4 regions of the Mesorhizobium sp. WSM4846 genome follow, and region 4 is predicted to be linked to each of the others. Evidence: predicted binding sites of a transcription regulator. Region 4 holds the regulator's gene; each other region holds the start of a gene.
The links. The regulator PhoB, encoded in region 4, activates phosphate uptake and scavenging genes when phosphate is short. The targets are predictions, from matches to a motif close to TGTCATNNANCTGTCAT.
Positions count from the first base shown of each region.

Region 1: phnF (phosphonate metabolism transcriptional regulator PhnF) is a predicted target of PhoB. The motif match lies at 2,203-2,219, and genes of this name have one in related genera.
Region 2: ppk2 (polyphosphate kinase 2) is a predicted target of PhoB. The motif match lies at 3,669-3,685, and genes of this name have one in related genera.
Region 3: AC0L15_RS23430 (YdcH family protein) is a predicted target of PhoB. The motif match lies at 4,521-4,537, and genes of this name have one in related genera.

Region 1 is NZ_JBVVPZ010000008.1:161,058-168,272, forward strand. It holds gene AC0L15_RS10380 (ABC transporter permease) at 1-337, shown strand, start outside; gene AC0L15_RS10385 (zinc-binding alcohol dehydrogenase family protein) at 403-1,419, shown strand; gene phnF (phosphonate metabolism transcriptional regulator PhnF) at 1,428-2,177, opposite strand; gene phnG (phosphonate C-P lyase system protein PhnG) at 2,300-2,764, shown strand; gene phnH (phosphonate C-P lyase system protein PhnH) at 2,764-3,375, shown strand; gene AC0L15_RS10405 (carbon-phosphorus lyase complex subunit) at 3,377-4,489, shown strand; gene AC0L15_RS10410 (alpha-D-ribose 1-methylphosphonate 5-phosphate C-P-lyase PhnJ) at 4,486-5,397, shown strand; gene phnK (phosphonate C-P lyase system protein PhnK) at 5,394-6,170, shown strand; gene phnL (phosphonate C-P lyase system protein PhnL) at 6,173-6,880, shown strand; partial or broken gene AC0L15_RS10425 (DapH/DapD/GlmU-related protein) at 6,877-7,215, shown strand, end outside.
Region 2 is NZ_JBVVPZ010000021.1:71,806-79,020, reverse strand. It holds gene AC0L15_RS18730 (multidrug efflux MFS transporter) at 1-443, opposite strand, end outside; gene AC0L15_RS18725 (DUF982 domain-containing protein) at 593-850, shown strand; gene AC0L15_RS18720 (hypothetical protein) at 1,111-1,269, opposite strand; gene AC0L15_RS18715 (glycosyl transferase family 90) at 1,472-2,443, shown strand; gene AC0L15_RS18710 (aldo/keto reductase) at 2,474-3,517, opposite strand; gene ppk2 (polyphosphate kinase 2) at 3,773-4,693, shown strand; gene AC0L15_RS18700 (dihydrofolate reductase family protein) at 4,906-5,550, opposite strand; gene AC0L15_RS18695 (nucleotidyltransferase family protein) at 5,801-6,097, opposite strand; gene hemB (porphobilinogen synthase) at 6,146-7,177, opposite strand.
Region 3 is NZ_JBVVPZ010000032.1:27,370-34,584, forward strand. It holds gene AC0L15_RS23405 (polyprenyl synthetase family protein) at 1-159, shown strand, start outside; gene AC0L15_RS23410 (LysR family transcriptional regulator) at 185-1,075, opposite strand; gene AC0L15_RS23415 (hypothetical protein) at 1,360-1,521, opposite strand; gene AC0L15_RS23420 (lytic transglycosylase domain-containing protein) at 1,765-2,631, opposite strand; gene ispG (flavodoxin-dependent (E)-4-hydroxy-3-methylbut-2-enyl-diphosphate synthase) at 2,636-3,889, opposite strand; gene AC0L15_RS23430 (YdcH family protein) at 4,265-4,450, opposite strand; gene AC0L15_RS23435 (YdcH family protein) at 4,691-4,894, shown strand; gene AC0L15_RS23440 (IclR family transcriptional regulator) at 4,928-5,731, opposite strand; gene AC0L15_RS23445 (transporter substrate-binding domain-containing protein) at 5,855-6,730, shown strand; gene AC0L15_RS23450 (amino acid ABC transporter permease) at 6,801-7,215, shown strand, end outside.
Region 4 is NZ_JBVVPZ010000025.1:17,034-24,248, forward strand. It holds gene pstC (phosphate ABC transporter permease subunit PstC) at 1-526, shown strand, start outside; gene pstA (phosphate ABC transporter permease PstA) at 519-2,132, shown strand; gene pstB (phosphate ABC transporter ATP-binding protein PstB) at 2,145-2,960, shown strand; gene phoU (phosphate signaling complex protein PhoU) at 2,996-3,703, shown strand; gene phoB (phosphate regulon transcriptional regulator PhoB) at 3,720-4,409, shown strand; gene AC0L15_RS20415 (ROK family protein) at 4,579-5,826, opposite strand; gene xylF (D-xylose ABC transporter substrate-binding protein) at 6,093-7,133, shown strand.

The DNA of each region.
Region 1 (7,215 bases), on a different contig from region 4:
TGTCAACGTCCAGCGCACCATCTACATGGCCTATACGCTATCGGGCCTCTGTGCGGCTTTTGTCGGCGTGCTGCTTGCCTCACGCATCGGCATCGGCAATCCGACACAGGCCGAGGGCTGGGAGTTGCAGGCGATCGCCTCGTCGGTGATCGGCGGCACCTCGCTGTTCGGCGCCGTCGGCTCGGTGCACGGACCGCTGCTTGGCGCCTTCATCCTCGCCACCATCAACAACGGCGCCAATCTGTTGAACGTCAATGCCTTCTGGCAGCGCATCATTACCGGCGTGCTGATCATCGTCATCGTCTATTTCGACGGCCTGCGCCGCCGCGGCAAGTAGACCATCTTAACAACCGCCGGCCCCGCGATCGGGCCGGCGGTGCCATGAACCGACTGGATCAAAGCATGAAAGCCGTCATCTGCCGTTCGCCCGGCGATCTTGTTGTGGAAGACCGCCCGGCGCCGAGCTCACCACCGCCGGGCTGGGCGCTGGTCGCGGTCAGTCATGTCGGAATCTGCGGCACCGACTATCACATCTTCGAGGGCAAGCATCCGTTCCTCGCCTATCCCCGCATCATGGGTCACGAGGTCTCCGGCACCGTGATCGAGGCCGGCGAAGGCGTCGACCTGCCGGTGGGCGAGCCGGTGATCATCAATCCTTATCTCGCTTGCGGCAAATGCATCGCCTGCCGGCAAGGCAAGCCGAATTGCTGCGTCAGGATCGAAGTGCTTGGCGTCCACCGCGACGGCGCCATGTGCGAACGGATCCTAGTGCCGGCGCAAAATCTCTATCCGGCCAACGGCCTGTCGCTGGCCGATGCCGCCGCCGTCGAATTCCTGGCGATCGGGGCGCACGCCGTGCGGCGCTCGCTGGCCGATCCCGGCGCGCGCACGCTGGTCATCGGCGCCGGGCCGATCGGCCTCGGCACAGCGCTGTTCGCCCATATCGCTGGTCTCGACGTGACGCTGCTCGACATGAGCGCGGAAAGGCTTGGCTTCGCCGCAAGCGAACTCGGCTTCGCCACCCTCGACGGCTCGCGGCAGTCTGCGACCGATCTGGTGCGCGAGGCGACCAACGGCGAAGGTTTTGACGTGATTTTCGATGCCACCGGCAACACCCAGTCCGTCCAGACGGCCTTCGCCCATGTCGCGCATGGCGGGACGCTGGTCCTGGTCAGCGTCGTCAAGGACGACATCGTCTTTTCCGATCCCGAATTCCACAAGCGCGAGATGACGCTGATCGGCAGCCGCAACGCTCTGCGCGCTGACTTCGACCATGTCGCTGCCTCGATCCGCGATGGTGCTGTGCCGCTGGCAAAGCTCATAACCCATCGCACGACGCTTTCGGATACACCGCGCGACCTTGCCTGCTGGGCGCATGAAAAATCCGGCCTGATCAAGGCCGTCATCCAGGTCGGATGAAACCGGACCTAAAGCGCCGATATCTTGAGCTCGACCCGCTCGGCCGGAAACCGCGTTTCGGCGAACTGGATCGGCTGGCCGTCCGGCGTGACGTTGACGGCGACCGTGACCAGCACGATGGCGCCGGGCTGCAGATTAAGATCGGCAAGGTCGGCGGCGTCGGCGTGGCGGGCCGACAGCACCGTCGATTGCCTGAGATAGTCACCGATGCCGAAACGCTGGAATGAGGCGGTCACCGATCCGGTTTCGGCCATGGCGGCATCGATGCCGGCGAAGCGTCCGGCGTCGAACCAGCCGGTGGCACGCGAGACCGGTTGCCCATCGGCTTCGCCGCGTGTCTCGAGGCGTATTACAGTCGAACCCCTGGCAAGCCCCAGCCCTTCGGCGACGCGCCGGCTGGCCGGCTCGACCGCCGATTCGAGCAGCACGCTGCGGCGCTCCGACGCCTGCCCTTGCAAGCCCTCCGAAAAACGGGTGCGGGCGCCGATCGGATAGGACAGGCGCTTGCGCGACAGGACGAAGGTGCCGCGCCCCTGTTCGGCCCTGAGCACGCCATCCTGCACCAGTGCGGCGATGGCGCTGCGCACCGTATGGCGGTTGACGCTATAGCGCTCGGCCAGTGCAACTTCCGGTGGCAATGCAGCATTCTCGGCAAAGTCGCCGACGGCGATCGAATGCAGGATCTGGTCGGCGATCTGCCGCCACAGCGAGACGCCGCTGCGCCGCTCCAGGCTGCTGGCCAACTGCTGACCGATCATCTCTGTGCCCCGATCTTTTCGCCCCTGTCATCCATCCGTCATGGACACGCATTAGAAAATAGATATAATTTGTATAATTGTCTATATCAATGGACAAATTTCGATGCAAGGGAATGTCAACCATGCGAGGAAAGGAAGCGCGCGATCAGCAGCTTGAGCGCAAGGCCGTCATGGCGACGCTGGCGCAATCGACCGGCGACGATATCGTCCGCCTCTGGAACGAATCCGGCCTGCCTTCGGAAGCAGAACTCCTGCGCGGTCCCGAAACCGGCCTGGTCACCGTGCGTGGCCGCATCGGCGGCGGCGGCGCGCCATTCAACGTCGGCGAGGCGACGGTCACCCGCGCGACGGTGCGGCTTGCCTCGGGAGAAGTCGGCCACTGCTACGCGCTCGGCCGTGACAAGCAGAAAGCAAAACTGGCGGCGATCGCCGACGCGCTCTGGCAGGATCCCACCCGCCGCGACGAGGTCGAGAGCAAACTCGTTGCGCCGCTGCAGGCCGCACTGGCCAGCGGACGTGAGCGGCGGCGCGCCGAGACGGCGGCAACGAAGGTCGATTTCTTCACCATGGTGCGCGGAGAAGACTGATGGAAATCGCAACCCAGGCGATCGAGGGCGGCTTTGCCGATCCGGTGTTCGACGCCCAGACGGTGTTCCGCGCCGTGATGGACGCAATGGCGCGGCCGGGCACCCTGCAGCCTCTGCCGATCTTTGCCCGCCCGCCGGCGCCGCTGTCGGCCACCGCGGGCGCCATCGCGCTGGCGCTGTGCGACAACGACACGCCGCTCTGGCTCGACCTCGTTTTGCAGGCCCCAGCAGCGGTGAAATCCTGGCTCGGCTTCCACACCGGCGCGCCACTGGCCCACACGCCAGCCGATGCGCATTTCGCGCTGATCGCCACGCCGGCCGAGATGATGGCGCTCGACGGCTTTTCACAAGGCACCCAGGACTATCCCGACCGCTCGACGACGCTGATCCTGCAGGTCAGCGATCTCGTCTCAGGCACCCCTCTGCTGCTCGAAGGTCCTGGCATCGAAACAACCGGAACAATCGCGCCGGCGCAGATGCCGCGCCACTTCGTCGAACAATGGAACCAGAACAATCAGCGTTTCCCGCGTGGCGTCGACATTATCCTCGCCACCCCGGAAGGCGTTGCCTGCCTGCCGCGCACGACGCGCATCAAGACGATGGAGGCGTGATATGTATGTCGCGGTAAAAGGCGGTGAAGCCGCCATTGCCAACGCCCACGCCCTGCTCGCCGACCGCCGCCGCGGCGACCGTTCCGTGCCGGCGCTTCGCCTCGACCAGATCGTCGAGCAGCTGGCGCTCGGCGTCGACCGGGTGATGAGCGAAGGTTCGCTCTACGACCGTGAATTGGCGGCGCTGGCCATGGTTCAGGCGCGCGGCGACATGATCGAGGCGATCTTCCTGGTTCGCGCCTATCGCACTACGCTGCCGCGCTTCGGCTACACCAGGGCGATCGACACCGGCGCGATGCTGGTCGAGCGGCGCGTGTCGGCGACCTACAAGGATCTGCCTGGCGGCCAGCTGCTCGGCCCGACCTTCGACTACACCCACAGGTTGCTCGACCCCGAGCTTGCCGCCGGCGGCGAGGTCGCCGAGCCGCTGCAGCGCGCCAGCGACGCGGACGCCATGCCGCGTGTCTCCGCCATCCTCGCCCGCGAAGGCCTAATCGAGCCCGACGGCGACATGCCGCAGGACCATATCCCGGGCGACATCACCCGCGAGCCGCTGGAATTTCCGATGGCGCGCGACATCCGCCTGCAGGCGCTGTCACGCGGCGACGAGGGTTTTTTGCTGGCGCTCGGCTATTCCACCCAGCGCGGCTATGCCCGCAACCATCCGTTCGTCGGTGAGGTTCGCATCGGCGAGGTCGAGCTGGAACTCGACGTGCCGGAGCTGCCATTCGCCGTACGGCTCGGTTCTGCGCGTGTCACCGAGTGCCAGATGGTCAACCAGTTCAAAGGCTCCGCCAAGGCGCCGCCGCAATTCACCCGCGGCTACGGCCTCGTCTTCGGCCAGAGCGAGCGCAAGGCGATGGCCATGGCGCTCTGCGACCGCGCGCTTCGTGCAACCGAATTCGGCGAAGATGTCGTCGCCGCTGCCCAGGACGAGGAATTCGTCATCTCGCATTCCGACAATGTCCAGGCGACCGGCTTCGTCGAGCATCTGAAGCTGCCGCACTATGTCGACTTCCAGGCCGAGCTCGACCTGGTGCGCCGCATGCGCGCCGAGCACGACGCCCGCGAGAATGCCGGCAAGGTCGAAGAAAAGAGGGAGGCCGCGGAATGACCGCACAACCGACCGATATCGCAACCTACAACTTCGCTTATCTAGACGAGCAGACCAAGCGGATGATCCGCCGCGCGATCCTCAAGGGTATCGCCATTCCCGGCTACCAGGTGCCGTTCGCCTCACGCGAAATGCCGATGCCCTATGGCTGGGGCACCGGCGGCGTCCAGGTTACCGCCTCGATCATCGGCCCGGACGATGTGCTGAAGGTCATCGACCAGGGCGCCGACGACACCACCAATGCGGTCTCGATCCGCGCCTTCTTCAAGAAGGTCGCAAATGTCGCCGTCACCACCGACACGGCGAAGGCGACCATCATCCAGACCCGCCACCGCATCCCCGAGCACCCGCTGACCGCAGGCCAGGTGCTGGTCTATCAGGTGCCGATTCCCGAGCCGCTGCGCTTCCTCGAGCCGCGCGAGACGGAAACGCGCAAAATGCATGCGCTGGAGGAATACGGCCTCATGCATGTAAAACTCTACGAAGACATCGCCAGACACGGTCGCATCGCCACCACCTACGCCTATCCGGTCAAGGTCGAGGGTCGCTATGTGATGGACCCGTCGCCGACGCCGAAGTTCGATAACCCGAAAATGCACCGTTCGCCGGCTCTGCAACTGTTTGGTGCCGGGCGCGAAAAGCGCATCTATGCGCTGCCGCCTTTCACCGATGTAGTCAGCCTCGACTTCGAGGACCATCCGTTCGAGGTGCAGACCTTCGACCAGCCCTGCGCTCTGTGCGCGGCCGAAAACGTCTATCTCGACGAGGTCATCCTCGACGACCATGGCGGCCACATGTTCGTCTGCTCCGATACCGACCATTGCGAGAAGCGGCGCGAGCAAGGCCATCGCGGCCACCTTGCGCCCGAGACCCCTCCTGCCCTGGAAAAAAGGGAGCCGGCGCAATGACCGACGAACCGCTGCTGCGCGTTTCCGCGCTGTCCAAGTTCTACGGCTCGCGCATTGGTTGCGAGAACGTCAGCTTTGACCTGTGGCCGGGCGAGGTGCTGGCAGTGGTCGGCGAATCCGGATCCGGCAAGACGACGCTGCTCAACTGCCTGTCGACCAGATTGCTGCCGAGTTCCGGCACCGCCAGCTACCGCATGCGCGACGGCCAGTTTCGCGAGCTATACCGCATGAGCGAGGCCGAGCGCCGCTTCCTGATGCGCACCGACTGGGGTTTTGTCCACCAGAACCCCGCCGACGGGCTGCGCATGACGGTGTCGGCCGGCGCCAATGTCGGCGAGCGGCTGATGGCGGTCGGCGACCGCCACTATGGCAAAATCCGCGCTACCGCCGTCGACTGGCTGTCGCGCGTCGAGATCGACGAGGACCGTATCGACGACGAACCGCGCGCCTTTTCCGGCGGCATGCGCCAGCGCCTGCAGATCGCCCGCAACCTCGTCACCGGGCCGCGGCTGGTGTTCATGGACGAGCCGACCGGCGGCCTCGACGTTTCCGTGCAGGCGCGCCTGCTCGACCTGTTGCGCGGCCTGGTCACCGATCTCGGCCTGGCGGCGATCGTCGTCACCCACGACCTTGCTGTGGCGCGTCTGCTGTCGCAACGCATGATGGTGATGAAGGACGGCCGCGTCGTCGAAAGCGGCCTCACCGACCGCGTGCTTGACGATCCCCGCGCGCCCTACACCCAGCTTCTCGTTTCTTCCATTCTGCAGGTGTGATCATGGCAACCCCGCTCGTCGTCTCCGATGTCGCCAAGAGCTTCACCATGCATCTGCGTGACGGCATCAAACTGCCGGTCGTCGCCGGCGTGTCGTTCTCGATCAGGAGCGGCGAATGCGCCGTGCTCGGCGGCCCCTCCGGAGCCGGCAAGAGCTCGATCCTGAAGATGCTCTACGGCAACTATGCCGTCGATGCAGGCCAAATCATCGTCCACCACGAGGACGGGCTCATCGATCTGGCGACGGCCAGCCCACGCACCGTGCTTGCCGTGCGCCGGCTCACGATCGGCTATGTCAGCCAGTTCCTGCGCACAGTGCCGCGCGTCTCGGCGCTGGATGTCGTCGCCGAACCGCTGGTCGAGCGCGGCGAGGACCGCGAGGTCGCGCGCGGCAAGGCGCGCGCCTTGCTGGCGCAGCTCAACCTGCCGGAAAAGCTCTGGATGCTGCCGCCGGCGACCTTTTCCGGCGGCGAGCAGCAGCGCATCAACATCGCGCGCGGCTTCATCACCGAGCACCCGATCCTGCTGCTCGACGAGCCGACAGCCTCGCTCGACGCCAGCAACCGCGACGTGGCGATTGCGCTGATCGCGGCCAAGAAGGCGGCCGGCGTCGCCCTGCTTGGCATCTTCCACGACCACGACGTGCGCGAGGCAGTGGCCGACCGCACCATCGACGTGACCGCTTTTGCCGCCGGGAAAATCACCGCATGACCAGAAAACTGTCGGAAACGCCGCTTGTCCACGAGACAGCGGAAGTCGACAACTCGACGCTCGGCCGCTGGACCGAGATCGCCGAGCGCTGCCGGCTTTCGGAAAGCACACTCGGCGACTATTCCTACATGATGCAGGACTGCAGCGCCTGGTGCGCGACGATCGGCAAATTCGCCAACATCGCCGCCAGCGTGCGCATCAACGCCACCAACCACCCGACCTGGCGGCCGACGCTGCACCATTTCACCTATCGCGCCTCTGACTATTGGGACGACGCCGAGCACGAGAGCGAATTCTTTGCGCAGCGCCGCGCCAAACGGGCCACACCATCGGCC
Region 2 (7,215 bases), on a different contig from region 4:
GCCCAGCCCGACCGCTCCTTCGGCGTCTGCATGGCGACGAGAATGGTCGAGCCCGAGGAATAGCCACCGGCGAAACCGATCAGCAGGCGTAGCAGCACCAATTGCCAGACGGTCTCGACCATGCCGGTCAGGGACATGCAGACGGCCATGCCGAAACTGGCGCGCACCAGCATCAGCTTGCGGCCGTAGCGGTCGCCAAGCCGTCCCCACAGCGGCGCGACCAGCGCGGCGGCGAAGAAGGTCGCGCCATAGGCGATGCCGGACCACTGCACAACAGCCGCGTGGCCCTCGGCGCCCAGCTGCTCTACGTAAAGCGGCAGGAAGGGCAACAGCAAGGTCATGGCGACAAGCGTGCTGAACGAGCCGGCAAAGCACACGGCGAGATTGCGGCGCCAATGGATATTGTGGGCGCCTTGGGTGGCAGGGGTGGAGTCTTGCGGCATGTCTGTCCTGTCCGGCAGCCTCTCGACGGCATCATTGCACAAGAACTGGCGCGGCCTGCCTGCCAGGGGATTAGCCAGCGTCGCGGCGTGATTGCGGTGGCAACCACTTTCGCGCTCGCTTCGCGAGCGGCGATGGCGTAAGAGCGGCGATGGAAAACAACCGATTTGAAACACCCGTGACCGTCAAGGGCGCGGCGGGAACCACTCAGCTCTTGCGCACGGCCCGCGAGGCTTCCGACTACCTCCTCAACAACTGGCCCGGCAAGCGCAGTCCAAAGCACCGCGAAGCGCTGCAGGCCTGCCATGATGCGCTGGCCGGCGACAAACCGGCAATGATCGCAAGGCGTGCCTTCATCGCCGCCGCCCGCGAAGTGAACGTTTTCGTCAGCGACAAGGCGCCGGTCTGAAGACGCAGGGAAATCTGATCCGCCTCGCGGGCCGGGTGCGCTTTTACTAAGGGGCAACCGCTTCAGGTTTGCAGTGCCCCTCATTGCCCTGCCCGTCCTCCGCAGCAGCTGCGGAGGATGGGCCGGGCATTTCTCCCCGTATAGTGACAGGAGAAAGCGGCCTGCCCCAAGGGTTTCGCCAATTCCGGCGTTGCAGAAAGCGCGCCAAGGTTGCGGCCAGTTCCCTTCTCGCCGTCACTATGAAGCGATTGCCCTGCAGTTTACTCTGCGGTTTCCGTTTCGGTCTCGGACGTGGTCTCGTCTTCCGGCTTCGAACGTTCCTTGGCTGCAACCTTGGCCGCTTGCTTTTCCGCCTTCTTGGCAGCCTTCTGCCGGTCGCGTTCCTTGCGTTCCTGGCCGTAATTCGGTGCTCGCGCCATATCTCTTCCTTTCGCAATCCAAAGGGTTATTAGCCCTGCCTAGGAGCATTGGGCTCCAAACACAACACCGCAAAGAGCGATCGGCTCCATAGACAGCCGGCAGGCCGGCTGAACACGGTTCCGTGGCTTGCAAGATAGCCGGCACAATGGTGTAGGAGGCACCGGGGGGCAAATCACAAGCCGACTTTTCACCAAGTGACCGATGGCCACCCTTCAAAGAAACGCACAGAAGCTATTCTACTATGCGCGCAATGCCGTGCGCGATATTGCACCGCAGGCGCTGTTCCGCCGCAGGCTCGCCGGGCTGCTCGATCAGGCCAGGCTTTCGGACGGATCGGTCCGCGCGCGTCTCAACTACTACAACAGATTGCAGGACGCTTTCGCGCCGAGCGGCGGGGCCGTGCCGGTCAGCCGGCTACCGAGAGGCCGGAGCATGTATTACTACGATCTGAAGGAATTTACCCGCTACTTCGATCCCGATTTGCGCATCGACCTCGAATTCGGCGACGTCGCCGACGTGCCTGCGATGCCGTCGATCGTCAAGGATCGGCCGATCGCCGGCGACAACAGCAACGGGGTCCTGTTCAAGCTCAACAAGTTCCGCCACTTCCACATGCCCGCCGACGATGTAACCTTCGCGGACAAGCTTCCGGTTGCGGTGTGGCGCGGCGAGCTCAACAATCCGATAAGGACCTTGCTTCTGGACGCTGCGCGCGATCTGCCCTTTTGCGATGTCGGAACGCCCAAACCGACGGCAGCGCCGGAATATCGCAAGCCTTATCTGAGCATCGACCAGCAGCGGCGCTGTCGCTACATCATTTCGCTCGAAGGCAACGATGTGGCGACCAACTTGAAATGGATCATGAGTTCGAATTCGCTGTGCCTGATGCCGCCGCCGACATATGAGACATGGTTCGCCGAAAGCGAACTCGTGGCTGGTGTTCACTATGTGCCGCTCGAACCTGATTTCACGGATCTTGCCGAGCGGGTGCAATATCTCGAACGCCATCCGACTGAGGCCGAACGCATCGTTGCCGCCGCCAACGCCTATTGCCGCAAGTTCGCCGACGAGCGGGCCGAGCAGGCGATCTGCTTGCTCGTGCTCTACAAATATTTCGTGCTCAGCGGCCAGATCGAGCCTGATCCCGAGGTCTGGCGTTTTATCTCAGGCTAAGCCCACGGCGACCTTCGACCTGATCCGTTGTCAGATATCTTCTCGGTCAAGAACCAGATCGGCCGGACCAAACCGGTCTTTTGCCGTGAATTGCTGGTGCCAATAGGGGTAGAGAACCGGCGGGCGGCTCACAGTGTCGAGGCGTGCGCGCTCATCGCTGGTCAGCACCAGGCTGGCTGCGGCGATATTGTCCTTGAACTGCGCTTCGGTCCGTCCGCCGATCACCAGCGAACTGACCGCGGGCCGGCCGAGCAGCCAGGCAAGCGCCACCTGCGCCGCCGAGACGCCATGGTTCTCGCCGATATGGGCAAGCGCGTCGACGATCCGCCACAGCCGGTCCTCGTCACGGATTGGCGGTTCGGTCCAGCCGCTGAGCTGGCGCGCGGTGGCCTGGTCGCGGTGGTATTTGCCGGACAGCAATCCACCGGCGAGCGGGCTCCACACCAGCACGCCAAGCCCCTGGTCGACCGAGATCGGCAGCAGTTCATATTCGGCTTCGCGCGCTTCCAGCGTGTAGTGGATCTGCTGGGTGACGAAACGCGGCTGGTGCTGGCGGTCGCTGACCCCCAGCGCCTTCATCACCTGCCAGCCGGAATAGTTGGAACAGCCGACATAGCGGACCTTGCCCTGGCTGACGAGTGTGTCGAGCGCGGCGATGGTCTCTTCGAGCGGCGTCGTGCCGTCCCATTCGTGCAGGAAATAGATGTCAATGACGTCGGTCCTGAGGCGTTTCAGGCTCTTCTCGCACTCGCGGATCAGATGGTAGCGCGACAGGCCCTCATCGTTGGGGCCGTCGCCGATCCGCATGCGCGCCTTGGAGGCGATCAGCACATCGCCCTTGCGTTTGCCGCCGAGTGCTTCGCCGATGATCTCTTCCGAAAGCCCGTTCGAATAGACATTGGCGGTGTCGATGAGATTGATGCCGGCGTTGATGCAGAGGTCGATCATCCGGCGTGCCTCGTCGAGATCGGTCTTGCCGACCGCCGAGAATGCGCCGGCGCCGCCAAAAGTCATGGTGCCCATGGTCAGCGTCGAAACCTTCAGCCCGGAACGGCCGAGTGTGCGGTATTCCATGTCAGATCCTCGCGATTGCGTTGAAAAGAGTGTTTTGAAGGTTGCTCGGGGAAACCTGGCATTTGTAGGACAATTCGAGCCGCTTGTCGTGTGTGCCAGGAGGCTGATCGATCCCATCTCGCGGAGTTGGGCGACCGGCGTGCGGGCCGGCTGCAATAAAACCGTCATTGCCGGCCTATATGCAAGTCGGCTCAAGGTGTCCGATCTCGGCCGGCAGGCCGAGGCCGACGCGGGCGTGCACGCGGAGCAGCATAAATGACCGAAGCAAAACAGAATTCTCCCGCCAGGGACTGGCTGGAAGCGGAACTCGCCGACACGCTCGACGAGGACTACGAGCTGGAGATGTCGGAACCGGCGCTGTCGCTGGAAATCGCCAGGATCTACAAGAACGCGCATCCGCCCTCGATGGATCGCCTGCAATATTTTCGCGACCTGATCACGCTGCAATCCGAATTGATCAAGCTGCAGTCCTGGGTGGCTTACACCAGGAAGAAGCTGGTGGTGGTTTTCGAGGGCCGCGATTCGGCCGGCAAGGGGGGCGTCATCAAGCGCATCACCCAGCGGCTCAATCCGCGCATCTGCCGCGTCGTCGCACTTCCGGCGCCGACCGAGCGCGAGAAATCGCAATGGTATTTTCAGCGCTACGTGCCGCATCTGCCGGCAGGCGGCGAGATCGTGCTGTTCGACCGCTCCTGGTATAACCGCTCCGGCGTCGAACGTGTGATGGGCTTCGCCGAGCCGGACCAGGTCGAGGAGTTTTTTCGCGACGTGCCGGAGTTCGAGCGCATGCTGGTCCGCTCCGGCATCACCCTGGTCAAATACTGGTTCTCCATCACCGACGAGGAGCAGCAGATGCGTTTCCAGATGCGCATCCATGATCCGATGAAGCAGTGGAAGCTGTCGCCGATGGACCTGCAGTCGCGCGTGCGCTGGGAACAGTATACCAAGGCCAAGGAAGAGACCTTCGCCCGCACCAACATTCCCGAAGCCCCCTGGTTCATCGTCGAGGGCAACGACAAGAAGCGGGCGCGGCTGAACTGCATCGATCATCTCCTCAAGCAGATGCCTTATGAGGAAGTGCCGCACGAAGAGATCACGCTGCCCGATCGCGTCTTCAATCCAGAATACGAGCGCCAGGTGCTGCCGCGCGAGCTGTATGTTCCGGAGAAGTATTGAGGAGCGCGCCCCTTCTCCCCTTGTGGGAGAAGGTGGATCGGCGCCCAGCGCCGAGCCGGATGAGGGGTGCTGGAAGAAATGAGGCGTCAGCGATCCTGGCGCTGTGCGTCCAATTTGGACGAGCGTGTCCGCCAAGCTGGAACACCCCTCATCCGACCGAGCTTCGCTCGGCCCCCTTCTCCCACAAGGGGAGAAGGGGGACCTAGCCAGGCTTACGCGCGCTCGATGGTGACATGCATGGCATTCGGCGTGCCCACCTGCTCGCTGCAGCGGTAGCCGAGCTTGACCATGTCGATGCCGGCAAAAAGGTTCTCGCCTGAGCCGAGCAGCATCGGCGATATCGCCAGATGCATGTCGTCGATGAGCTTTTCCCTCAGATATTGCCGGATCGTGGCGACGCCGCCGCCGAGCCGGACATCCTTGCCGTCAGCCGCGGCTTTCGCCTTTTCCAGCGCCGAGTGGATGCCGTCGGTCACGAAATGGAAGGTCGTGCCTCCCTCCATGACGATAGGATCGCGCGGTTGGTGGGTGAGCACGAAGACCGGCACATGGTAGGGCGGATTGTCTCCCCACCAGCCCTTCCAGGTGTCATCGGGCCAAGCGCCGCGGATCGGTCCGAACATGTTGCGGCCCATGATCCACGCGCCGGTGTTTTCGAAGCTGCGCGTTACGAACGCGTCGTCGGTATCCGTGGTCCCGCCATCTTCGCCGGACATGTTGCGGAAGGTTCGGGTGCCGAACATCCATGTGTGCAGGGCTTCCCCGCCGACGCCCAGCGGCTCTTTCAAGTCCTGGTCGGGACCGGCGCCGAAGCCGTCGATAGATACGGTGAAAGCGTTGACGCGAAGCTTTGACATGAGGACCTCCTTCTAATCCAGTTGTGAAATGCAAGCAGTTGTTTTTAGCCAGACTGATTGCATTTTGCAAGCGGTATTTCGCCGCGGAGCATAAGCGGCTCGTTTGGCTCGCATCAGGGTCACCGCAAAGAGGGGTGGTTGCAACAGCAGCTACATGCGCCGCGACGCCTCGAGTATGCCCTCGACAGCTAGGCGGAGCGGAGCGCCGCTATGATCTCGGCTAGGATAGGCTCGATCCGGCGGACTGCCATCAGAATACGCGCACGGCCGATCGTTCGATCTCGGCCTTCAACATAGGATGAAGGCTGTCACGCGTGGTGATGTCGATTTCCGTTGACATCTTCTCTTCCAGAAATTGCTTGATCCCGACCGGGTCGATCAGAGAAAAGCGCCGCGCTGGATCATAGTCGATGAACAGATCAAGATCGCTGTCCGGCTGCGCTTCGTCCCGCGCCGCCGACCCGAACAGATACAGCGAAGTCGCGCCCATGCCTTTGATGGCATCTGCGTTTCTCTGCAACCGTTCGATAACCTCGTTCCTGCTCATGAGCCTATTCTATCGGATTGCAGCAAAATCCCAAAACGATGCGGGTGCCTATCCCTTGAGCATCGCCGCCACTTCGGGCGCGAAATAGGTGAGGATGCCGTCGCAGCCGGCGCGCTTGAAGGCGAGTAGCGATTCCAGCATCGCCTTGTCGCCGTCGATCCAGCCATTGGCGGCGGCCGCCTTGATCATCGAATATTCGCCCGACACCTGATAGGCGAAGGTCGGCATCCGGAATTCGTCCTTTAGCCTGCGGATGATGTCGAGATAGGGCAGGCCGGGCTTGACCATCAGCATGTCGGCGCCCTCGGCGAGGTCCTGTTCGGCCTCGCGCACGGCCTCGTCGGAATTGGCGTGGTCGAGATAATAGGTCTTCTTGTCGCCCTTGAGCAGGCCGGCGGTACCGACCGCCTCACGGTAGGGTCCGTAGAAGGCGGAGGCGAATTTCGTCGCGTAGGACATGATCGCCACATCCTGAAAACCATTGGCGTCGAGCGCATCGCGGATGGCGCCGATGCGGCCATCCATCATGTCGGAAGGGGCAATGATATCGGCGCCGGCCGAAGCCTGGATGACGGCAGCCGCCGTGACCTGCTCCACCGTCTGGTCGTTGACGATGATGCCGTCACGCAAGATGCCGTCGTGGCCGTGCGAGGTGAAGGGATCGAGCGCCGCATCGGTGATGATGCCGATCTCGGGCACCGCGCGCTTGATGGCGCGCGTGGCACGGTTGATGACGTTTTCCGGATCGAGGATGTGCGAGCCGGTCTGGTCGCGCAGGCCAAGCTCGACATTGGGAAAGGTGGCGATCGCCGGAATGCCGAGCTTTGCCGCGCGCTCGGCCTCCTTGACGGCAAGGTCGAGCGACAGGCGGAAAACACCAGGCATGGCGGCGATCGGTTCGCGCATATTTTTCCCATCGATGACGAAGATCGGCCAGATAAGGTCATCGACGCAGAGCCGGTTCTCCTGCACGAGGCGGCGCGACCAGTCGGCCTTGCGCATGCGGCGCAAACGGCGACTGCCGGTGATCTCGTCGACGCTGCGCGCGCCGGCAGGCTTTGCTGGGGTGAATTTGTTCATCGCCAAAACTCCGGATTGGCGGCTTTTAACACGAGCCT
Region 3 (7,215 bases), on a different contig from region 4:
GCCGGCAAGGCGACGCTGGTGGCGCTGCACGGCGCCAACTGGGCGCGGGACCAGCTTCAAGGCCTCGTCGACCAGGCCCACGGCTTGCTTTGTCCCTATGGCGAAGACGCCGTGCTTCTGAAGCAAGCAGCGGAATTCGTGGCGGCCCGCAACAGCTGACGCTGTTCCAAGCTGTACTCCCGTCCTATGGCGCGCCGTGTAGCCAAGGAGGGTTGGCGAACTGTTCGGCCAGGAAATCCACGAACACGCGCACGCGCGGCGACAGAATTCGGCCAGGCGGATAGACAGCGCAGATTGGCGCTCCGTCAGGATGATTGTATCCGGTGAGCAGCGCGGTCAGTCTGCCTGCCTTGATATCTGGCCCGACCAATATCTCCGACATGCGGATGATGCCTATACCGGCGAGCGCAAGCCGGCGTAGCGCTTCGGTGCTGTTGGCCTCTATCGGGCTGCGGATACGCATGCTTTGCAGACCGTCCGGGCCATCGAACTCCCAGATATTGAGACCGCTGCGTGCTGTGACGCCAAGACAGACATGACCTTGAAGGTCGTCTGGCGTTGTCGGCATGCCATGTCTTTCGAGATATCGAGGTGATGCGCAAATGACACGGCGATTGGGCGCCAGCCGCCGCACCACCAGCCTCGAATCGCTGTGTGCGGCAACGCGCACGGCGACGTCGGTTTCCTCAGCCAACAGGTCGACAATGGCATCTGTGAACATCAGCTCGAGCTCGACGGCCGGGTAGCGATCGATGAAGGCCGGCAACATCGGCACGATCAAGCGATGGCCGAAGGCGCTCGGAAGACTGACGCGCAGCCGGCCGCGCGGTTCTGCTCCGGGTTGAACCGCGATTTCAGCCTCTTTGATGTCGTTCAGGATGCGGCGAGCGCTTTCGGCATAGGTGCTGCCTTCCGCCGTCAAGCTGATGCGCCGCGTCGAGCGCTGCAGCAAGCGCACGCCAAGGCGGGACTCAAGCCGACCGATGATTTTGCTGACGGCCGAAGGTGTCATCCGCAGCCGGCGTGCCGCTGCCGAGAAGTCGCCTTCCTCGACAACTGCCAGGTACACACCCATCGTCTCTTGCCGGTCGATGATATCTATTCCAATTCGTCACAGATGAACGGAAACTATCACCGATTATCAGCAGATGCGAACCATAATATGTTTTCCTCTTCAGCACTGGCGAGGAGGTGCCATGGGTTCAGAACACGTAAACCTGCGAGATGCTCACGAACTGCATCGGTGGGCACGTCGTCAGCGCAGCGCCGCAATTGGGCGGTGGTGTCTTTGGCTTATCCGTACGCTCAATCGGTCACGTCAAGGAATGGGAAAACGCTCAAGGCGAAGCAATGTCCGGGCTAGCGCAGCCGGCCGATCGGAATGATTTCTGGCGATGTTGGAGCGTATGGCTCGCCACGCCAGTTGCCGAGCCATTCTTCGACGACCAGCCCGGTCTGGTCCAGCATCGGCGCAAGGCTTTCCTTTGTCGGAAAGGCGATTTTCGATTCGGCGCTGAGCACGCGTCCGCTGCCCGGCATTTCGTAATGGGTCGAGTAAGTGACGACACCGGTAGCGGGATTGTGGCGGAAATCGTTCGAAGTCCACGCCGCCCTCGTTCTCCCATATCATAGAACTGGACGAGGCCGGGATCGTTGTAGAGACGGTCGGTCATGGTAAGCCTATAGCTGAAGCCGCGGACCAGCAGAATTCGTGGAATAAAAGCGCAGCTTCGATGGTTTGTCGGGAAAATCAGTCGGCAGCCATCACCGATTCCGCACCACAATGCATGCACCGCCGACGCTTTGCAGTTTCCGGCAGATGTTGTCGGCCTTGGCTTTGGAGTCGGCGCCGATGCGGACAGCATAGATCCCGCGCCTGCCGATCGGCGAGCGCACCCGGCTGACCACCGGATCATGGCCCTTAAGCAAGGCCGGAAACCGGCGCTTCACGCCAGTCCATCGATTGAGCGCCGCGGCGCGGCGGAAATTGCCGGCCACCTGCACGCCCCATGGCTTGACGTTGATCGACGCCATGGCCACGGTTTGGGACTTGATGACCGGCAGCCTGCGGCAGGCGACCGCGAAGCTCGCTTTCTTGTCGAGCGGCTGGATGCTGCCGGCATAGGCGGTGTCGGTGAACCTGTCGGCCGGCTCGCCCATGATGTCCAGGACGTAGTTTTCGGTCTCCATCGGCAGGAAGCCGCCGGAACTCACCCATCGCGACACCCGGCTTTCGCCGGCATTGTAGGCGGCGGCGGCCAGGCCCAGATTGCCAAAGCCGGTTTTCATCTCGGCGAGATATTTTGCCGAGGCCGGAATGGCCTGCTCGATATCGAAGGAATTGGCGAGGCCGCGTATCTTGGCGGTGCCCGGCATGAACTGGGCAATGCCTTCGGCGCCGACCGGACTGACCGCATTGGGATCGAAGCGGCTTTCCTTCCAGATCAGCCGGGCAAAGAAATCCTTGGGCAGGCCGTTTCGATCGGCATGCGCCTCGATCAGATTGCAAACACGGTCGAGCAGCCGCTGCTTGGCAGGGCGCGGCGGATCGGCGTGGACGGCTGTCGCCCAGCCCAGCCCACCAAGTAAAACACCAAGCAAAATCGGCGTCGCCCAAGGGAAGCGCCGCATCGACCTACTCCGCCGCAGCCTTGCCAGGCTGCCCAAACCGCTGCTCGATATAGTCGGCGACCATTTTCTCGAAGTCGGCGGCGATCGAAGGGCCGCGCAGCGTCGCCGCCTTCCTGCCGTCGACGAATACCGGCGCCGTCGGCGTCTCGCCGGTGCCGGGCAGCGAAATGCCGATATCGGCATGCTTGGATTCACCCGGACCGTTGACGATGCAGCCCATCACCGCGACTTTGAGGTTTTCGACGCCGGGGTATTTTTCACGCCACACCGGCATGTTCTTGCGCAGATCCGCCTGGATATCCTGCGCGAGTTCCTGGAACACGGTAGAGGTGGTGCGGCCGCAGCCGGGGCAGGCGGCGACGATCGGTACGAACTGCCGAAACCCCATGGTCTGCAGGAGTTCCTGCGACACTTGCACCTCGCGGGTGCGGTCGCCGTTCGGCTCCGGCGTCAGCGAGATGCGGATCGTGTCGCCGATGCCTTGCTGGAGAAGAATGCCCATCGCCGCGGACGAGGCAACGATGCCTTTCGAACCCATGCCGGCCTCTGTGAGGCCGAGATGCAGCGCGTGGTTGGAGCGGGTGGCAAGCTCGGTGTAGACCGCGATCAGATCCTGCACGCCGCTGACCTTGGCCGACAGGATGATCTTCTCGCGGCCAAGGCCGATCTCCTCGGCCATGTCGGCCGAAAGGATCGCCGACTGCACGATCGCCTCGCGCGTTACCTCCTGCGCGGTCAGCGGAAAGCCCTGGCGCTGGTTGTCGTCCATCAGCCTGGTCAAAAGCTCCTGGTCGAGCGACCCCCAATTGACGCCGATGCGCACCGGCTTGTCGTGCCGGATCGCCATCTCGACGATAGCTGCGAACTGCCGGTCCTTCTTGTCCTTGAATCCGACATTGCCGGGATTGATGCGGTATTTGGCCAGCGCCTCGGCGCAAGCCGGGTGGTCGGCGAGCAGCTTGTGGCCGATATAGTGGAAATCGCCGACCAGCGGCACATTGATGCCGAGCCGTTCGAGCCGCTCGCGGATGGCGGGCACGGCGGCGGCACTCTCGTCGCGGTCGACGGTGATGCGCACGATCTCGGAGCCGGCGCGATGCAGCGCGGCAACTTGAGCGACTGTCTGGTCGACATCGGCGGTGTCGGTGTTGGTCATCGACTGAACGACGACAGGGGCGCCCCCGCCGACCATCACGCCGCCGACGTCGACACCGACAGACGTGCGGCGCGAGAAGGGTGAAGAAAAATATCCGGTCATGGCCGGCTGCCCTTTGTTAGCGCCGAATTCCGGAATCGGTTTCCGGAAACAATCTGCGCAAAAATCAAAATACAGCGTCCATTGCGCGTCCGAAAGGAGGCGCGGCGCTATAGAAGGTCCCGGCATGAGGTGGAGGAGCAAAGGTGGCTTGTCAATGGCGACAGGCAGGCAAACCTGTCAAATCGAACCGCCGGACAAACAGGGGAACGCTCCGGCGGAATTGGTTGCCACCGGAGAAGATGGTCGGGCAAAGCGCGCACTGTTCCCTGCATGACCCCGAACCCGAAAGGATTTTCGGAAAGGACCATGCGCCGAAATCAGAAGCACGACGCGCCCTTTGCGCGTCCAAAGGACGCGCAGCGCCGTAGATGAGCGTCAGTGCGTGGTGGGTTTCGGTTTCGCCTTCAATTTCTCAATCTCGTCCTTGAGCGCCAGCTTGCGCCGCTTGAGATTCACGATTTCGAGGTCGTCGACCGATGGATGGTTCATCGCATCATCGATTTCGCGTTCGATGTCGCCGTGTTTCCGCTGCAGCTCATCAAGATGGGATGCAAGAGACATGATTGGTTCTCCCTTTCATGGTTTCCTCGATTGCAGCCGTCAAGGCGCGTCCCACCGCAATTTCGCTTCTGTGACGGCATAATGACAGTGTGCCACTATCGGGCACCGATGTCGAATGCTGCGTGGTAGCATTCCACGACAATACGAAATGTGGTATTGGCTGCGCGCCGGTGCAAGATACCTCCGGCCTCGCCCAATCAGGCCCATTTTTGGGCGCCGCAGACGTGCAGACGGTAAATAATGTCCGAACAGGAACAGGCCGATATCCGCCTCGAATATTCTCGGCTAAAGCAAGAACACGCCGATTTCGACGCGGCGATCAACGCGATGATCGCCATGGGCTGCGACCCTCTGCAGATCCAGCGCATGAAGAAGAAAAAGCTCTTCCTGAAAGACCGGCTGATGGCGCTGGAAGACCGGATCATCCCCGACATCATCGCGTGAGCGAATCCCACTTACGGTCGCGACAAATCCTGCTCATCCCGTGATCGAAAGCCTCGCGGCGCGTTCGCGCAGCAGGGCGATGAGATCGCCGGTCTTTTCCTCGGAAGTGTCGATGGGAACCACCAGGCATATCGTCGCCTCGACCTTGCCGGCAGCTGAAAAGACCGGCGCGGCAAGGCATTTTGTATAGGCGTCGACAAGACCGGAAGTCACACAGTAGCCGGCAGCCCCGGCCGTAGCGATATCTTCTATGAAGTCGTACAGCAGCAATCTGCGGCCATCCGGCAGGACGAGATCGTCTTCGGACACCATGTCTTCGATCACCGCCCGTTCGAAACCGGCGAGAAGCAACCGCCCGGAAGCGGTCCAGGGAAGCGGTATCTGCAGACCCGTGGCCGAACTGATCCGGAAAGGCCTGGTGCCCGGGCTTGAATGGACAATCGTGTAGCGGCCGCTTTGCAGCATGCACAATTCGGAGGTCTCGCCTGTCTCGCGCGAAAGATCGTCGACTTCCTGACGCCCTCTCCTGAGCAGGTCGTTGCCGCGCACATAGTCCATTCCGTAGAGATAAAGCTTCTTCCCGAAATAGACGCGATTGCCGTCGCCGGCCATTTCCAGCAGGCCCGCATCCACGAGCGAGCGCACAAGCGTGTAGATCGTCGAGCGCGGCGCATTCACTCCCTTGGCGAGATCGCCAATCCCGATCGCTCGCTGGTTCGCATGAAGAAACTCCAGGATATGGAGCACGCGGTTGAGACCTTTCTCGCGGGAGCCCGCAATCCTGTCTTCGTCCGGACCAGCGTCCGGTCGAACTGCCAAGCCATTGCCATCTTGCATTGCTGATTCCTGGTGTTAGTATCTGTCTCGTACAGGATACATGCGTCTTTTGTAAGAGACAATCCAGCAGATTACCGATGCATGTATCGGCAAAGGGGAACACAACACGAAAAGGAGGTTGCCGTGAACGACACATCCAAAAGACGTGATTTTCTGAAACTGGCCGGGCTTGCAACGGCCGGAGTGGTGGGCGCAGCGACAACAGTCGATGTTCAGAAGGCGGCGGCGCAGGCGGCACCGGACAGCCTGCTGCGCACCGTTCTCGATCGCGGCAAGGTGATCGTCGGCACCGGCAGCACCAACGCGCCCTGGCACTTTGAAAACGATGCCGGCGAACTGGTCGGCATGGACATCACCATGGGGCGCATTCTTGCCAAGGGACTTTTCGACGATACGACCAAGGTCGAGTTCGTCATGCAGGATCCGGCCCAGCGCATTCCGAACGTGACCACCAACAAGGTCGACATTTCGATCCAGTTCATGACCATGACCGCCCAGCGCTCGCAGCTGATCCACTTCTCCCGGCCCTATTACGTCGAAGGCATCGCCTTGCTGACCCTCCCGAACGCCGAAAACAAGACCTTCGACAAGCTGCTTGCCGGCGGTTCGGCGACGCGGGTTTCCATCCTGCAGAATGTCGATGCCGAGGCAAATGTGCACATCGTCCTGCCGGAGTCGCAGGTGATGCAGATAGACACGCAGGCCAACGTGCTGCAGGCACTGGAATCGAAACGCGTCGACGCCGCCGCCGTCGATCTGTCGACGGTTCGCTGGCTCGCCTCGCGTAATCCGGACAAATACTTCGATGCCGGCAAGAGCTGGTTCTCGATGCTTTACGGCGCCGCACTTCGGCAAGGCGACCTCGACTGGCTGACCTTCGTCAACACGACCTTCACCACCGCCATGTTCGGCCATGAGACGGCGCTCTACGACGCTGCATTCAAGGACTATTTTGGACAGGAGCCGCCGGCGCGCCATCCCGGCTTCCCGGTCATCTGATGCAAGCAGGCGGAAGGGTCGCGCCCTTCCGCCTGCTTATCGTCGACAGCCTCGATAATGACAGGGACACATGGGCTATACCCTGAACTTCAACCTGATCTGGCGGCATTTCGACAAGCTTTGGGGCGGGCTGCTGCTCAGCCTCGAGCTGGCCGTGATCTCCATCGCGATCGGCATCCTCATCGGGCTGCTTCTGGCGGTCTGGTACGTGTCGGCCGGGCGTGCGGTGCGGGCCGTCATCGCCGCCTATGTCGAGTTCATCCGCAACGTGCCGCTGATCCTGCTCGTCTATCTCGTCTTCTACGGCCTGCCGACGGTGGTCGACATCGCCTACAGCGCGCAGACCTCGTTCATCGCCACGCTGTCGCTCTATAGCGGCGCTTATCTGGTCGAGGTGTTCCGCTCGGGGCTCGAAGCGGTTCCGCGCGGACAGCTCGACGCCGGCAAGGCGATCGGCCTGACGCCATGGCAAAGGCTGGTCCATG
Region 4 (7,215 bases):
CTTCGCCGCGCTGACGGTTGCGCCCTACTTCCGCGGTATCGGCGAAAGCCTGGGCCTCAACGTCGCGTCTGAATCCGCGCTCGCCGCAGGCGTGGTCATGGGTATCATGATCATTCCCTTCGTTTCCTCGCTTTCCGACGATGTGATCAACGCCGTTCCGCAATCCCTGAGAGACGGTTCTGCCGGCCTCGGCGCGACCAAGTCGGAAACCATCCGCAAGGTGGTCCTTCCCGCTGCCCTTCCGGGCATCGTTTCGGCGATGCTGCTTGCCGTCAGCCGCGCGATCGGCGAAACGATGATCGTGGTCATGGCGGCGGGGCTGGCGGCAAACCTCACGGCCAACCCGCTCGAAGCAGTCACCACCGTGACCGTGCAGATCGTGACGCTGCTGGTGGGCGACCAGGAGTTCGACAGCGCCAAGACGCTTGCAGCATTCGCACTCGGCCTGGTGCTGTTCTGCATCACGCTTACCCTCAACATCGTCGCTTTGCGCGTCGTCCAGAAATACCGAGAGCAATATGACTGATGCGATCTCGTCATTCGGCGCCGTCGGACGGCCGGTCAGCATTCATACCGACGATGCCGCGAAGGCGCGGCTAAAGGGCCGCTACCGTACCGAAACGTGGTTCAAATGGCTCGGCGCCGCAGCTGTCGCGTTGGCCGGCTTGTTCCTTGTGCTGCTCCTGTCGACGATCGTCACGCAGGCGATTCCGGCGCTGCGGCAGAACTATGTGACGCTGCCGATCGATCTTTCAGCGGCCAAGGTCGACCCGGCGAAACTCGATGAAGTGAACTACGACGCCATCGCTCAGGAAGCGCTTACGGCAAAATTTCCGGATGTGAAGAGCCGCCAGGACAAGCGCCTGCTGCGCGGGCTGATTTCCACCGGCACAGGCGTGTTCCTGCGCAAGGATATTGCGGCTGATCCGGGGATGCTCGGAGGAACGGTGGACTATGCGGTTCCACTTGACGATTTTGCCGACCTCTATCTCAAGGGTTTACTTGCCGACGTTGGTTCGGACGAAGCGATTTCGACAAGCGTCACGCCTTCGGAAACCAGCGGCGACATCGATCTGACCTTCGGCGACGATGCCATGCTGGCGCTGGCGCGCGGCCATGGTGCGACCGAGGGCGAAAACGGCATGTTTACGCTGACGAGCGGCGCGTCGTCGCTGCTGGTCGCGTTCAATGGCGGCACGGTCAAGCTGACCTCGCTGTCGCCTGCGGCCAACGGCACGGTGATCGCAAAAGGCACGGTGATCGAGGCGCTGGACAGCACGGCGCCCGCCGCGAGCGGCCAGGCATTCCTGCGCGTCATCGAAACGCCGGAAGCATCGCGAAAGATTTCGGACAAGGTGATCGTCTGGCTCGACACGCTGAAGAGCGCCGGCCTGATCGAAAGCCGGTTCAATTCGATCTTCTTCTTCACCGGCGCAAGCCGCGAGCCGGAATTGGCCGGTGTCTGGGGCGCGGTCGTCGGATCGTTCCTCACCATGATCGTAACCCTCGCCATAGCCTTCCCGATCGGCGTTTCAGCGGCGATCTATCTTGAGGAATTTGCGCCCAAGAACCGGCTGACGACGATGATCGAAGTGAATATCAACAATCTGGCGGCGGTGCCTTCGATCGTCTTCGGCCTGCTTGGACTTGCCGTATTCCTGAATTTCTTCGGCATGCCGCGCTCGGCCCCGGTGGTCGGCGGCATGGTGCTGGCGCTGATGACCCTGCCGATCATCATTATCGCCTCGCGCGCTTCGCTGCGCGCCGTGCCGCCGTCGATCCGCGAGGCGGCGCTTGGCATCGGAGCGTCCAAGGTCCAGACCGTATTCCATCACGTGCTGCCGCTGGCGATGCCGGGCATCATGACCGGCACCATCCTCGGAATGGCGCATGCGCTCGGTGAAACCGCGCCGTTGCTGATGATCGGCATGGTCGCCTTCATCGTCGACATTCCCGGCGGCTTCACCGATCCCGCGACGATCCTGCCGGTGCAGATTTTCATGTGGGCGGATTTCCCGGAAGCGGGGTTCCAGCAGAAGACTTCGGCGGCGATTTTGATTTTGCTGGTGTTTTTGGTCATCATGAATGCCATCGCGGTGATACTGCGCAGGCGCTTCGAGCGGCGCTGGTAAGGAGTAGAGGATATGAACATCATGACGGAAGCCGGCGTCGAGCAGAAACTGAGCAGCGCAACCAACGCCCCTTCGATCAAGATGAAGGGCGAAAAGGTCTCTGTTCACTACGGCGAGAAGCGAGCTCTGTTCGACGTCGATCTCGATGTCCGCGAGCATCAGGTGACGGCGTTGATCGGGCCATCGGGCTGTGGCAAGTCGACGTTCCTGCGTTGCCTGAACCGAATGAACGACACCATCGATATCGCGCGGGTGAGCGGCAAGATCACGCTCGACGGCGAGGATGTCTACGACCCGAAAATCGATGTCGTCGAGCTGCGAGCTCGCGTCGGCATGGTATTCCAGAAGCCGAACCCGTTTCCGAAGTCGATCTACGAAAACGTCGCCTACGGTCCGCGCATCCACGGCCTGGCCAGGAGCAAGGCCGAGTTGGACGGCATCGTCGAATCGAGCCTGAAGAAGGCCGGACTGTTCAACGAGGTCAAGGATCGCCTGCTCGAGTCGGGTACCGGCCTGTCCGGCGGGCAGCAGCAGCGTCTGTGCATCGCGCGCGCCATCGCCGTGTCGCCGGAAGTGATCCTGATGGACGAGCCCTGTTCGGCGCTCGATCCGATCGCCACCGCCCGCGTCGAGGAACTGATCGACGAACTGCGCCAGAATTATACGATCGTCATCGTCACCCATTCGATGCAGCAGGCGGCGCGCGTGTCGCAACGCACGGCGATGTTCCATCTCGGCTATCTGGTCGAGGAGGGCGCGACCGACAAGATGTTCACCAACCCCGACGACAAGCGCACCCAGGACTACATCACCGGCCGGTTCGGCTGAGCGGTCCGGCGAATTTCGAACACGAGGACAGCACCATGGGTGAACACACCGTCGCATCTTTCGACGAGGAACTGGAGCACATCGACCGGCTGATCCGCGACATGGACGAGCTCGCCGCCGCAATGGTGGCGGCCTCGATCCGCGCGTTGCTTGCGTCGGACAATGCGATGGCGCAGCGCGTCGTCTCGGACGACGCCATCATGGATGCGCGGCAGCGCGAGCTCGACGACAGCGCGATCACGCTGATCGCCAAGCGGCAGCCGATGGCGCAGGATCTGCGCGCCGTGGTTGGCGCAATCCGCATGGCGGGCGATCTCGAGCGCATCGGCGATCTGGCCAAGAACATTGCCAAGCGGGTCAGCGCAGTCGGGCAGAGCGCGACGCCGCGTAATCTGTCGCACGGTATCGACGCGATGGCGGATCTCGTTCTTGTGCAGCTGCGCGGCGTGGTCGAGCACTATGTGTCGCGCGATGCCGGCGCGTTGAAGGAACTGCGCGCCGACGACCAGAAGATCGACGTGAAATATACGGCGGTTTTTCGCGAGCTCCTGACCTACATGATGGAGGATCCGCGCAACATCACCGCCTGCACGCACCTTCTGTTCTGCGCCAAGAATCTCGAGCGTATCGGCGATCATGTCACCAACATCGCCGAAAACGCCTATTTTGTCGTGACCGGGCAGCAATTGCCGGCGGATCGCCCGAAGCTCGACGAAACGACGATGTCGGCGCCGGCGACATGACAGGAGTGACCGGCCGATGATCGCGCCGCGCATCATGGTGGTGGAGGATGAAGAGCCGCTGGGCGTCCTCCTCCGTTACAATCTTGAATCCGAAGGCTATCAAGTCGAGGTGGTGACGCGCGGCGACGAGGCCGAAATCCGGCTGCAGGAAAACGTGCCCGATCTTTTGGTGCTCGACTGGATGGTGCCGGCGGTTTCCGGCATCGAGCTTTGCCGGCGCCTTCGGGTGCGCCCCGAAACCGAGCGGCTGCCGATCATCATGCTGACCGCGCGCGGCGAGGAGAGCGACCGGGTGCGCGGCCTTTCGACCGGAGCCGACGACTATCTGGTCAAGCCGTTCTCGACACCGGAATTCATGGCCAGGGTCAAGGCGCTGCTGCGCCGCGCCAAGCCCGAAGTGCTGTCCAGCGTGCTCAAGGTCGGCGACATCATGCTCGATCGTGAATCGCACCGGGTCTATCGCAAGAAGAGCGAGATCCGGCTCGGGCCGACCGAATTCCGGCTGCTCGAATTCATGATGCGCCACCCGGGCCGGGTCTTCTCGCGCAGTCAGTTGCTCGACAATGTCTGGGGCGAGACGATCTACATCGACGAGCGCACTGTGGACGTCCATGTCGGCCGGTTGCGCAAGGCGGTCAACAATGGTCGCATGCCCGATGTCATCCGCACCATCCGCGGCGCCGGCTATGCGATCAGGGAAGACTAGCTGACGTTCAGGTGATGCCGGCCTGCGAACGGCTGATACCTGCGCTTCCGGTGCTGACGTACCCGAAAGTACGCTCCGCCCCGGTTCTCGGAACCCACCATTCTCGACTCGGCCTGACCTGAATCTCAACACTCCCCAAGTCGCGACCCGGGAATCCCTGCCTTCGGATTCAAGCCACGTTCTTTCCGACCGAGCCGGCTCGTGCCTGGATGCTCGGCGCGAAAATCTCCTGATCGACGAAGCTTAGGGCCCGCATGGCGCAGCCTTCGCGGATCAGCGGCAGCTCGTTCGGCTCGGTGTCGAAGGAAATCGAACCCGAATGCTGGCCGCCGGCGGTCTGGGCGATGGCCTCGCGCAGGGCCGGCTCGATCAGGTCGAAGGCGGCAGCGCTGGCGCCGACCATGGCCACCGGCGCCGGATCGATCAGCGCAAACAGGCTGCCGAGCCCGAAGCCGAGCGCCTCGCCGGCCTTGCGGTAGGCTTCGCGCTCCGGTCCGTCCATCTCGCGCGCCCGGGCCGCCAAGGCCCGCATGTCGGCGTCGCTGACATCGGCGACCGGCTCGGCGTTCTCGCTCAACAGCCTTGCGTTGCGCCAGATGGCGTAGTTGCCGGCATAAGCCTCGACGCAGCCGCGCAGCCCGCAGCGGCAAAGCGCGCCGCCCGGCCGATGGATCATGTGGCCGAATTCGCCGCCTGAGGAGTGGGTGCCGGTGAACAGATCGCCCTTCAGCACCAGCCCCATACCGATGCCGTGCGAGAGCAGGATGGCGATGAAATCGTCGCGGTAGCGATCCGGGTGGCGCCAGTGCAGCGCCACGGCCATCATGTTGCAGTCGTTCTCCATGATGGCCGGGATGCCGAACTCGCGTTCCAGAATGTCGGCGAAGGCGATGTTCGTCTGCGGCGTGATCGGCGACCACAACATGGCGCGCGCGTGGGAATCGGTGATGCCCTGGATCGCCAGCGCGATGCGGGCGACGCTTTGGACATCGAGGTCGGGATCTTCGAGCCGGCGCCGGACGATGGCGACACATTCGTCGATCAGCGCGTCACGCGACATGGTCAGCGTGTCCAGCCGGCGCTGTTCCTCGGCGACCACTTGTCCGGCATAATCGATGACGGCGACCGACAGGAAATTCAGCGACAACACGACGGCCAACACCGCAGCGGCTTGCGGATTGAGGCTGAGGCCGACCTGCGGCCGGCCGCGTTTCAGCGAAACCGTCTCGCTCGCCTTGCTCTCGGCCAGGATGCCTTCCTGGATCAGGTCGGCAGAGATCGCCGATATGGTCGAATGGCTGAGGCCGGTGGTCGCGGCGATCTCGGTCCGCGACGGCTGGCCTGCCCGGCGCACGGCCGAAATCACCATCGCCCGGTTGCGCCGGCGCAGATCGTCATGACGGATTCCCACCGACATTTTTTTGTTTCCTCCTCATTGCCGCGGCCGCTCATGAATCGGAAGCCGTCGGTATGTCGGTCAAATACTGGCAGAAGCAGAAGGGGCTGTCATTATTTATTCCGAGCCTCGAAAAAAAGCCCGACAGGACGTCAAAATCCATCAGAATTGGTGTTGACAGTGCTTCGGCGTTGGACCAGTATTTTTTCGAGGCTCGAAAAAATAGGGCCTTTGTGCCGGCCTTCGGGCCAGTTGGTCGCGCCCTACGCGGCGCAGGGAGGAATATCATGAAGAGATTCGCAGCCGCCATTCTGGCGGGGGTCGCCATGTCGCTGACGCTCGCGTCGGCCGCGCAGGCCAAGGACAAGGTCATTGGCGTTTCGTGGTCGAACTTCCAGGAAGAGCGTTGGAAGACCGACGAAGCCGCCATGAAGGAGGCGATCGAGGCCGCCGGCGACAAATATATCTCCGCTGACGCACAGTCCAATCCCGGCAAGCAGCTGACCGACGTCGAAAGCCTGATCTCGCAGGGCGCCAACGCACTGATCATCCTTGCGCAGGATGCCTCGGCCATCGGTCCGGCGGTGCAGAAGGCGCTGGACGAAGGCATTCCGGTCGTCGGCTATGACCGGCTGATCGAGAACAAGGACGTCTTCTATCTGACCTTCGACAACCAGGAAGTCGGCCGCATGCAGGCCCGCGAAGTGTTCAAGGTGGCCCCGGAAGGCAATTACGTCTTCATCAAGGGCTCGGGCGCCGACCCGAATGCCGATTTCCTGTTCGCCGGCTCCATGGAAGTGCTCAAGGATGCCATCGACAGCGGCAAGATCAAGAATGTCGGCGAGGCTTATACGGACGGCTGGCTTCCCGCCAACGCCCAGAAGAACATGGAACAGTTCCTGACCGCCAACGACAACAAGGTCGATGCGGTGGTTGCCGCCAATGACGGCACCGCCGGTGGCGTCGTCGCGGCGCTGACGGCGCAAGGCCTGGCCGGATCCGTCCCGGTTTCGGGCCAGGACGGCGACCATGCCGCGCTGAACCGTATCGCGCTCGGCACACAGACCGTATCGGTGTGGAAAGACGCGCGCGAGCTCGGCAAGAACGCCGCCGAGATCGCCTCGCAGCTGGCCGACGGCAAGCCGATGACAGACATTGCCGGCGTCAAGGATTTCACCACGCCGGGCGGCAATCTCGTCAAGTCGCTGTTCCTGACGCCGATTGCCATCACCAGGGACAATCTCAACGTCGTCATCGACGCCGGCTGGATCAAGCAGGAAGAGGTCTGCGCCGGCGTGGCGGCGGGCACCGTCCCGGTCTGCAACTGATCCGCCTTCGCCAAAAAACCTGAAACGCCGCGGCTTCACGCCGCGGCGTTTTTTTCAAAAGAGTTGTTTTTCCGCGTCTCGC